DNA from 2 places in the Variovorax sp. RA8 genome. Region 1 is predicted to be linked to the other one. Evidence: predicted binding sites of a transcription regulator. Region 1 holds the regulator's gene; the other holds the start of a gene.
What was found. Region 1 encodes HrcA, which represses chaperone genes, less so after heat shock. Its sites were predicted from a motif close to TTAGCACTCNNNNNNNNNGAGTGCTAA; they were not measured.
Positions count from the first base shown of each region.

Region 2: groES (co-chaperone GroES) is a predicted target of HrcA. The motif match lies at 2,075-2,101, and genes of this name have one in related genera.

Region 1 is NZ_LR594662.1:5,292,538-5,297,586, reverse strand. Features, by position in the region: gene recN (DNA repair protein RecN) at 1-914, opposite strand, end outside; gene E5P3_RS25240 (NAD kinase) at 1,057-1,953, opposite strand; gene hrcA (heat-inducible transcriptional repressor HrcA) at 1,982-2,986, shown strand; tRNA gene E5P3_RS25230 (tRNA-Ile) at 3,205-3,283, shown strand; gene E5P3_RS25225 (helix-turn-helix transcriptional regulator) at 3,398-4,345, shown strand; gene E5P3_RS25220 (hypothetical protein) at 4,342-5,049, shown strand, end outside.
Region 2 is NZ_LR594662.1:1,544,249-1,549,297, forward strand. Features, by position in the region: gene groL (chaperonin GroEL) at 18-1,670, opposite strand; gene groES (co-chaperone GroES) at 1,702-1,992, opposite strand; gene E5P3_RS07360 (LysR family transcriptional regulator) at 2,909-3,811, opposite strand; gene mdlC (benzoylformate decarboxylase) at 3,929-5,049, shown strand, end outside.

The sequences.
Region 1 (5,049 bases):
AGGCCCATCCGCTCGTCCAGCTCGGCGAGCCGTTGCGGGTCCGTGTCGGCCTGGCGCAGATAGCCGTGCAGGGAATGCGCGGCATCGGAAGCCTGGGCCACGCTCGAGGCCAGCACTTCGCCCAATTCCTTGAAGGCGGGCTCGATGTGCTCGCAGTCCCGCAGAAGCGTGACGGCCCGGCTCAGCGCTGCGAGCGCGCCGCTCTCGTCGTCTTCCAGTGCGCCACAGGCGCCTTCGGCGGCGTCGATAAGCGCCTGCGCGTTGGAGATGCGGGTATGGCTGGCCGAGAGTTCTTCCCACTCATCGGCACCCGGCGCGAGCTTCATGACTTCGCCCACCTGCCACTGGAGGCGTTCGCGCTCGCGCTGCAGCGAATCCTGGGCCGAGCGTGCCTTGTCCAACGCCGCAATGGCGTGGCGCCATCCTTGCCAGGCCTGAGCGAGGACGGCAACCGCATCTTCGGCGCCGGCATAGGCGTCGAGCAACCCGCGCACGGCATCGGGACGTGTCAGGCTCTGCCAGGCGTGCTGGCCGTGGATGTCGAGCAGCCGGTCGCCGAGTTCGCGCAACTGCGTGGCGGTGGCCGGGCTGCCGTTGATCCACCCGCGGCTGCGGCCTTGGAGATCGACCGTCCGGCGCAGCAGCAGTGCCTCGCCGGCCTCGAAGCCGCCTTCGTCCAGCCAAGCGGCGAGGGTAGGCTCGGCATCGAACTCGGCGCTGACGTCGAGGCGTTCCGCGCCCTCGCGCACTGCGCCGGCGTCCGCACGATTGCCGAGTGCCAATTGCAGCGCGTCGATCAGGATCGACTTGCCGGCGCCGGTCTCGCCGGTCAGCACGGTGAAGCCGGCGGCCAAGTCGAGTTCGAGTGCACGCACGATCACGAAATCGCGCAAGGCGATGCGTCGCAGTGCCATGTCAATGCCCGCTCGGAATGCCGGAGGGCGCAGGGCGCGCCTGCGAGGGGCGACGACCCGGTCGAGCGTGCGGGCTCACCAAAGTGCCTTCGCCTTCGGCTACGGTGCTATTCGCCTTCGGGGCGGCCGTGCGGCTCATGGATCAGGAACCTCCTTCGTTCCAATGCAGTTTCTTGCGCAGCGTGTCGAAATAGCTCCAGCCTCGGGGGTGCAGGAAGCGCACGCGGTACTCGGAGCGCCGGACCACGATCTGGTCGCCGATGGCCATGGTCGCCAGCGACTGCATGTCGAAATTGGCACTCGCGTCGCGCCCGCCGACCAGCTCGATCGAGACCTCGTCCGCGTCCGGCAGCAGGATCGGGCGGTTGGAGAGCGAGTGCGGAGCGATCGGCACCATCACCCAGCCCGGCACGGCCGGATGCAGCAACGGGCCTCCGGCAGACAGCGCGTACGCGGTGGACCCGGTGGGCGACGCGATGATGATGCCGTCGGCGCGATGGTTGGCGACAAAGTGATGGCCGACCGAAACCCGGAGCTCCACCATGCCCGAGGTGGCGCCGCGGTTGACGACCACGTCGTTCATGGCGAGCGCATTGAACACCGAGAGCCCTTTGCGCACCACATTCGCCTGCATGAGGCTGCGGTGGTCTTCCTCGTAGTCGCCGGCCAGCATCGGGATCAGCACGGTCTGGTAGTCGTTCAGCGCGATGTCGGTAATGAAGCCCAGCCGCCCGCGGTTGATGCCGATCAGCGGCAGGCCGTAGCATGCGAGTTGGCGCCCGATGCCGAGCATCGTGCCGTCGCCGCCCACCACCAGGCCCAGATCGCATTGCCGGCCGATCTCCTCGACCGACAGGCCGGCATAGCGGGTCTGCGCCGTCTCGCCCTCGTCCGGCTGCTCTACGAAGACCTCGCAGCCCTGGGATTCGAGAAAGGCGCCGATGCCTTCCATGATCTCGTCCAGAGCGCCGGCCGGCGCTCGCGCGCCAGAAGCCTGGTACTTGCCGATCAATGCAACGCGCCGGAAGCTGGATGTCATCGGTAAATTACAACACTAAAATCTTTCAATGCTGGACGACCGCGCCAAGTTGCTGCTCAAGACACTGGTCGAGCGCTACATCGCCGAAGGGCAACCGGTGGGCTCCCGTACGCTCTCCCGGGCTTCGGGGCTTGAGCTCTCGCCTGCGACCATTCGCAATGTCATGTCCGACCTGGAGGGGCTCGGGCTCATTGCCAGTCCTCACACCTCGGCGGGCCGCATTCCCACGGCGCGAGGCTATCGCCTGTTCGTCGACACCATGCTGACTGCGCAGCGCGAGCAGTTCGCGGCGCCCAGCCTGCCGCCCGACCAGCCGCAGAAGGTGATCGCCAATGCGGCCCATTTGCTCTCGAACCTGTCGCAGTTCGTCGGCGTGGTGATGGCGCCGCGGCGCGCCTCGGTGTTCCGGCAGATCGAGTTCCTGCGGTTGTCCGATCGCCGCCTGCTGGTGATCATCGTCTCGCCCGATGGCGACGTGCAGAACCGCGTAATCTTTCCCGAGGTCGACTACTCGCAGTCGCAGCTGGTCGAAGCCTCGAACTACATCAATGCGCATTTCGCCGGCCTGTCGATCGAACAGGTGCGCGACCGGCTGCAATCCGAGATGGAGCAGCTGCGCGGAGAGATTGGCGCTCTGATGCAGGCGGCGGTGCAGGTCAGTTCAGAGGTGCTGACGGAGGCGCAGGAAGAAGTGGTGATCGCGGGCGAGCGCAACCTGCTGTCGGTCACCGATTTCTCCGGCGACATGAGCCACCTGCGCCGGGCCTTCGAGCTCTTCGAGCAGAAAGCGCAGTTGCTTCGCCTGCTCGACGTCTCGAGCAAGGCCGAAGGCGTGCGCATCTTCATTGGTGGGGAAAGCCAGGTTGTGCCCTTCGACGATCTCTCGATCGTCAGCGCGAACTACGAGGTCGATGGCGAGGTGGTGGGAACGCTGGGCGTCATCGGGCCGACGCGCATGCCTTACGACCGGATGATCCAGATCGTCGACATCACGTCGAAGCTCGTGACCAACGCGCTGAGCCACCGCAAATAGGGGCAGGGAAGCCGCCCACTAGAATCGCTCCTGCGTGGGCCGTTAGCTCAGCTGGTTAGAGCAGCGGACTCATAATCCCCAGCCCTGTTAAGTTTTATCGAGCAAAATCAACAACTTACAGCATCTGGAAAAAGCGACAAAAAGCCTAGGCTACATATAGGCAACGCACCCGATGACTGGCATGGTTCCCCCTGACGCAGTGGGATAATTGAAAATCTGGGCCCCTAGCTCATGCTTGGTTAGAGCAGCAAACTCATAATTTGTTGGTGCCGTGTTCGACTCACGGGGGGCCTACCAACCTCTAAAAAGCCGTTGTAAGGTGATACTTGCAGCGGCTTTTTTTCGTTCCCTTGTCGCACCAAAAGTAAGCATTTGTCAGCGAAAAAGCGGGTTGTCCATTCACAATGAGGGATGACTTCTCTTGCAGAAATTCTCAAGGCACTGCCGCCTGATGCACTACTGAGCGCAGGCCAACTACTGGCTATCGTTGAAGCAGCAAAACAGCCCTCTGCTAAGCCTGCCAAGGAACAGAACTATAGCCAGTGGGATGACCAGCGGTACATAGATGAAAAGACCCTTGCTGACTGGATTGGTGAAGCCGTCCCCACGGTGAAATCTTGGCGAAGCAAAGGCTCAGGTCCACAGTACTTGAGCAATCCTAAGAATGTTCGCTACCAAGTCGGCCATGTTCGTGAATGGCTGAAGAAAAGAACGGTAACCAACACTTCAGAGGCATCGGTTAAAGGCCTGAGAAGCTACTTTTTAGAAGGCTCCACAGCTTTCCCAGTGTTCACCTATCCAGATGGTTTGAAGCTCTCCCTTGAGGCTGCAATCAAGCACGAGGAGGGCGATCCTGAAGCCACCCCCACGAGTTTCAGAATCGTCAACATGGGCAACGCCATGGAGGACATGGCAGAGCTTTCAGAATGCCTCATAAAAGACTTGCCCAGAGCCAGCGAGTTGCTCAAGGACAAAGCCAAAACGTTTGATGTTGCCTACTGGTTCTACCATCAAACAATCTTTGGCAAGCTCCAAAATCATCAGCCTTTCATCCAAGCCATCCACCTGCTTTTAAAGAATGGCATGAACATCAACACTGCCAACAATCTCAGTGGCTACAGTCTGGCTCATGTCCTCGGACTGAATCAATGGTGTTTTGACCATCCCCAGCACTACAAAGAGTTCGTGACAGCCTTGCTGGATGAAGGCTTGGATCTTGAGAAGCTGGACAATCAAACAATGTCAGCTTTGGACTATGCAGAAGAAGATGATGAGGACGGTCCGCTCATCAATATTCACAACAGCATGAGCTTGGCTCAAAAACTTGAATCAACATTGAAGAAGAAAGGCGACAGATGACAACGAAGTCAAATATAAAAACCATTGACGATTTCCTTGAAACAGCCAAGAAAGATTATCCAGCAATTCATGCTGAACTTAGCAAAGACAGGATAAAGCCAATCTTTCAAGAAACTGCACATTTAATCATCCAGCTTTATGAAGATGGCTTGCTTAGCACTTCCGACAAGTTAGAGGAAGGCACACGTGCGGTCAGGCTTTTTGGCAATACTTGTCGCAACGATCCGACCGCCATCAAGGGCTTGAGGGCTTTCAACAACTTTCTAAATGGCCTAAGTAAGGCAGATGATGTCAATCCTGATTTGGCGAAGCTGTATCAAGTTCTAGATGATCAGATAGAGTCTTATGAAGAAGACGATGAACTTGAATCAGAGGAGCCAAGAAAGATTCAAGCATATATCTGTGTCTACATTGGGGAAATGCGTAGAGGTCTAGGTGCAGACATCCGCATCATTGACTCGATTGAAGAATACTTTAAATGGTTCATTGCCCCTTATGACTTAAACCCAAAGGACATTAAGGTAGATGGGTCAAGGCTGACTGCCGATCTACAAGTTGATGAAGAAAACGGCCTTGACGTTGAGATTGACTTCAATGATCGCGATAGTTTGGTCAAGCTTGAAGAAGACATTGACATCACCTTATTCCCCGATGGCTCTCCGTGGCGCACTCAGTTTCATCCTGTATATGAAGGCGAGCCATTG
Region 2 (5,049 bases), 3.7 Mb from region 1:
GAAGTGCCGGGGCCGTCTTACATGCCCATGCCGCCCATGCCACCCATGCCGCCCATGTCGGGCATGCCGCCGCCGGCAGGTGCGTCGTCCTTCGGCGCGTCGGCGATCATGGCTTCGGTCGTCAGCAGCAGCGAGGCCACCGAGGCGGCGTTCTGCAGCGCGGTGCGTGTCACCTTGGTCGGGTCCAGGATGCCCATCTCGAGCATGTCGCCGTAGGTGTCGTTCTGCGCATTGAAGCCGTAGTTGCCCTTGCCGGCCAGCACCGCGTTCACCACCACGCTGGCTTCACCACCGGCGTTGAACACGATCTCGCGCAGCGGCGCTTCGATGGCCTTGAGCACCAGACGGATGCCGGCGTCTTGATCAGCGTTGTCGCCCTTGAGCTTGTCGCCCACGGCTTGCTTGGCGCGCAGCAGCGCCACGCCGCCGCCGGCCACCACGCCTTCTTCCACTGCAGCGCGGGTGGCGTGCAGGGCGTCTTCGACGCGGGCCTTCTTTTCCTTCATCTCGACTTCGGTGGCAGCGCCAACCTTGATCACCGCCACGCCGCCGGCCAGCTTGGCCACGCGCTCCTGCAGCTTCTCGCGGTCGTAGTCGCTGGTGGCTTCCTCGATCTGCACGCGGATCTGCTTCACGCGGGCTTCGATGTCGGCACCGGCGCCAGAGCCGTCGATGATGATGGTGTTTTCCTTGCCCACTTCGATGCGCTTGGCCTGGCCGAGGTCGGCCAACGTCACCTTCTCGAGCGTCAGGCCCACTTCTTCGGCGATGACCTTGCCGCCCGTCAGGATGGCGATGTCTTCCAGCATGGCCTTGCGGCGGTCGCCGAAGCCAGGCGCCTTGACGGCCACGACCTTCAGGATGCCGCGGATGGTGTTGACCACCAGGGTCGCGAGGGCTTCGCCTTCGACTTCCTCGGCGATGATCAGCAGCGGACGGCCAGCCTTGGCGACTTGCTCCAGCGTCGGCAGCAGGTCGCGGATGTTGCTGATCTTCTTGTCGAACAGCAGCACGAACGGGTTCTCGAGGATCGCGCTTTGCTTGTCCGGGTTGTTGATGAAGTAGGGCGACAGGTAGCCGCGGTCGAACTGCATGCCTTCGACGACTTCCAGCTCGCTCTCCAGCGACTTGCCGTCCTCGACGGTGATCACGCCTTCCTTGCCGACCTTGTCCATCGCGTCCGCGATGATCTTGCCGATGGTCTCGTCGCTGTTGGCCGAGATCGAGCCGACCTGGGCGATTTCCTTCGAGGTGGTGGTGGCCTTCGAAGCCTTCTTCAGCTCTTCGACCAGGGCGGTGACCGCCTTGTCGATGCCGCGCTTCAGGTCCATCGGGTTCATGCCGGCGGCCACGTACTTGAAGCCTTCGCGCACGATGGCCTGGGCCAGCACGGTTGCCGTGGTGGTGCCGTCACCGGCGTTGTCCGAGGTCTTGGAGGCCACTTCCTTCACGAGCATCGCGCCCATGTTCTGGAGTTTGTCCTTGAGCTCGATTTCCTTGGCGACCGACACGCCGTCCTTGGTCACGGTGGGGGCGCCGAAGGAGCGCTCGAGCACCACGTTGCGGCCCTTGGGGCCCAGGGTCACCTTGACCGCGTTGGCCAGGATGTTCACGCCTTCGACCATGCGTGCGCGGGCTTCGCCGCCGAAGACTACGTCTTTTGCTGCCATGAGATTTCTCCGAATTCAGGGAAAGGGTTGATTACTTCTCGACGACCGCGAACAGGTCGTCTTCCTTCATGACCAGCAGCTCGTCGCCATCGACCTTGACGGTCTGGCCGCTGTACTTGCCGAACAGCACGCGGTCGCCGACCTTGACGTTCAGCGCGATCAGGTCACCCTTGTCGTTCTTCTTGCCAGGTCCGACGGCCAGGACTTCGCCCTGGTCCGGCTTCTCGGCGGCGTTGTCGGGGATCACGATGCCCGAGGCGGTCTTGGTTTCGCTTTCAATGCGCTTGACGATCACGCGATCGTGCAAAGGACGAAGTTTCATTGCATCTCCTGGATAAGAAACGGGGTTCGGTTCTGGGCTGGGGCTGGATGGCCGCCTGCCTGTCCACTGGAAGCGGATGTTGTTAGCACTCCTCTTCAGCGAGTGCTAATGATAAGGGCAATTCTGACGCTTTCAAGGGGCGGTGGTGCATGTTGTCGGTGTCGGTTTTCAACTTGGCTGGAATTTTTTGCAGCTTAGTTGGAACTCGCGCGGCGCAGCCGGAGCCGCCCGGCCCGCGGGGAGCGGCCCGGTAGGGGCGGTCACGCCGGCGCCGCTTGCGACACCATGCTAGAGAGGCGGCCTTGCCAGCAGGCAAGGGCAGTCGGAGCAGGGCCGGCAGGGAAGGGCAGGCAGAATGCGGACGCCAGCCGGAAACGGCCAACACCGGAAGTTCGTCACGGCCGTCCAATTTTCCGTCATCTTTGTTGGGGCACTCCCGCGCTAGTTAAGTCGGCCTTGAATCTGGCGCCCGAGGTCTATTTGCACGGGCCGCTATCGATGTGGAACGGCAGCACGAGTGGGAACCCAGCGACGCCGCCTCAGCTGGAAAGCCGTACACAGGTGTCGGTTGGATCTGATAGTTGCACGACGGCCCAGGCGCGCCCTGAGAAAGGATCGTGATGCGATGCACAGTCGAGGTCGTCGGCCACTAGACCGAAAATCTCTGATCCTCCCCGTTGCAACTGCCGCAGCAAGCAGCGGGTGATTCCGTTGAAAAACTCGGTTGCAGCATAGTTAGAAATCGGCTGCGTAGAACGGCCCAGGAGAACCTACCAGGCGAATGATCGTTGACCGAGCAACAATCATCAAACACTGCGCTCTTCGCATTGGCCGTATCTGTTCCTTGGTCGTTCGACAACGCGCATGCAGAGGCACCGAAATTGCTCAGCACCGCCTTCGCGCCAAGATCCCGGCACTAATGTGCGGTCAGAGCCCGCAACTCCTCGAGAAGTTTTACTGAGGGCCCCGGCAACATTCCCGCCCTTCGACGGAAAGCTGTGAGTGTTCGTTTATCGCTTGCGCCTGGTATGTCCAGAGCATCGATCAACCCTGCCTTGCGCTCGGCGTCGTACATCGGGGCGGGCATCCAACCAAGGAAGCCGGAACGGCCAATCAGGCTCTTGAGCGCGGTGACCGACCGCGTCTCTACAACAACGTTAGGCAGTGCCAGGTTCTGGCGCGCGAACACCCTCATCATGTGTTCGAAAGGGGCGGTGCCCTTTGGAAGAATGGCCCAGCGTTCCGCAAGCGTGTCCGCGAGCTGAAGGTTCGCCTGCTTTCGCAAGGGATGTCGCCGCCCCGCAACGACGTAGCTCGTGTCCTCCCACCGGCAATCCTTGACGGCCACGATTTCATCCGTGTCCTGGGTGTCCACGCCGAGCGCCAAGTCGATCTCGTGTGAGACAAGTGCATCTGCCAGGCGATCCCAGACGCCTTCGATGATTTGAACCCGTAGATTTGGCCACTTTTCGCAGATGCTGCCGATGGCCAATGGAAGCACCAGGCAAGCGATGCTGCCAACGGCACCAACACGGATCGTGCCTTTCGCGAGCCCCAGCATCGCCTTGATGTCCTCGTTGGCCTGCTCCGACTCGCGTTGCAAAAGAACCGCGTGCGGCTGCAGCGCACGGCCGACGTCCGTGAGCTGCATGCCCTTCGAATGGCGCTCGAACAAGGGCGCGCCCGCCTGCTCCTCCAATCGACGAATTGTGCGACTCAGCGCAGGCTGCGTCACATTGAGCACGTCTGCCGCCCGTCCCAAGCTGCCCGCTGAAACGATCGTGTTGAAGGCGATGAGGTGCTGCAGGTCGAAAGCCATGCGGAACGGTAATGGCTTTTTCCCAAGATGGCAATTTCCATGGGGGTGCTAAGCATCCACACTTCAGCCATCGAGGCAAGCGCTGCGCCCTTGCATCGCACATTCAGAAAGCACGAAATGACCGGACCTGTACCGCAAGCCGCCCTCGGGTCGACCAAAGACTCCGCTTCGACCATCACCGTCCGTGACGCCGTGGTCGACCTCATGCGCCGTTTCGGCATGACCTCTGTTTTTGCCAATCCCGGCTCGACCGAGCTGCCAATGTTTCGCGATTTTCCCAGCGACTTTCGCTACGTGCTGGGCTTGCAGGAAGCCAGCGTGGTCGGAATGGCCGACGGCTATGCGCAAGCCACCCGCAATGCTTCGTTCGTGAACCTGCACTCCGCCGCTGGCGTGGGAAATGCAATGGGCAATATCTTCACGGCGCACAAGAACCGCACCCCGATGGTCATCACGGCCGGCCAGCAGGCGCGCTCGATTCTCCCGTTCGACCCATTTCTCTCCTCGGCGCAAGCCACCGAACTGCCGAAGCCCTACGTGAAATGGAGCATCGAGCCGGCGCGTGCGCAGGACGTGCCGCTCGCGATCGCCCGGGCGTACTACATCGCCATGATGCCGCCCTGTGGCCCGGTGCTGGTGTCGGTGCCGGTCGACGACTGGGATCAACCGGCCGAGTTGGTCCCCGAAAGGGTTGTCAGCACCGAGTTGCGCCCCCAGCCTGCCGTTCTTGCGCAGATCGCTGCCGCGCTGGAAGCGAGCGAACGACCCGCAATCGTCGTCGGCGCCGCGGTCGACCGTGACAACGCATGGAACGAAGTCGTTTCATTGGCCGAAGCGCACAACGCCCGCGTCTGGGCGGCACCAATGTCGGGTCGCTGCAGCTTTCCCGAAGACCATCGCCTGTTTGCCGGATTCCTGCCTGCCATGCGCGAGCGGATCGTCGAACTGCTGGGCGACCATGACCTGATCCTGGCGGTTGGCGCGCCTGCCTTCGCGTACCACGTCGAGGGCGCCGGCCCGCACATCCCGGCTGGCGCCACCCTGTGTCAGCTGACCGAAGACCCGGACACGGCAGCGTGGGCGCCGGTCGGCATCTCGGCGCTCGGCAGCATTCGACTCGGTGTGCTCGATCTATTGACCCATTCGCCTCAAAAAGCTCGCCCACTGCCGCCGGCCAGGCGCGCAGCACCGATAGCAGAACCGTCGCCATTGATGTCGGTGGCCTACGCTCTGCAGAC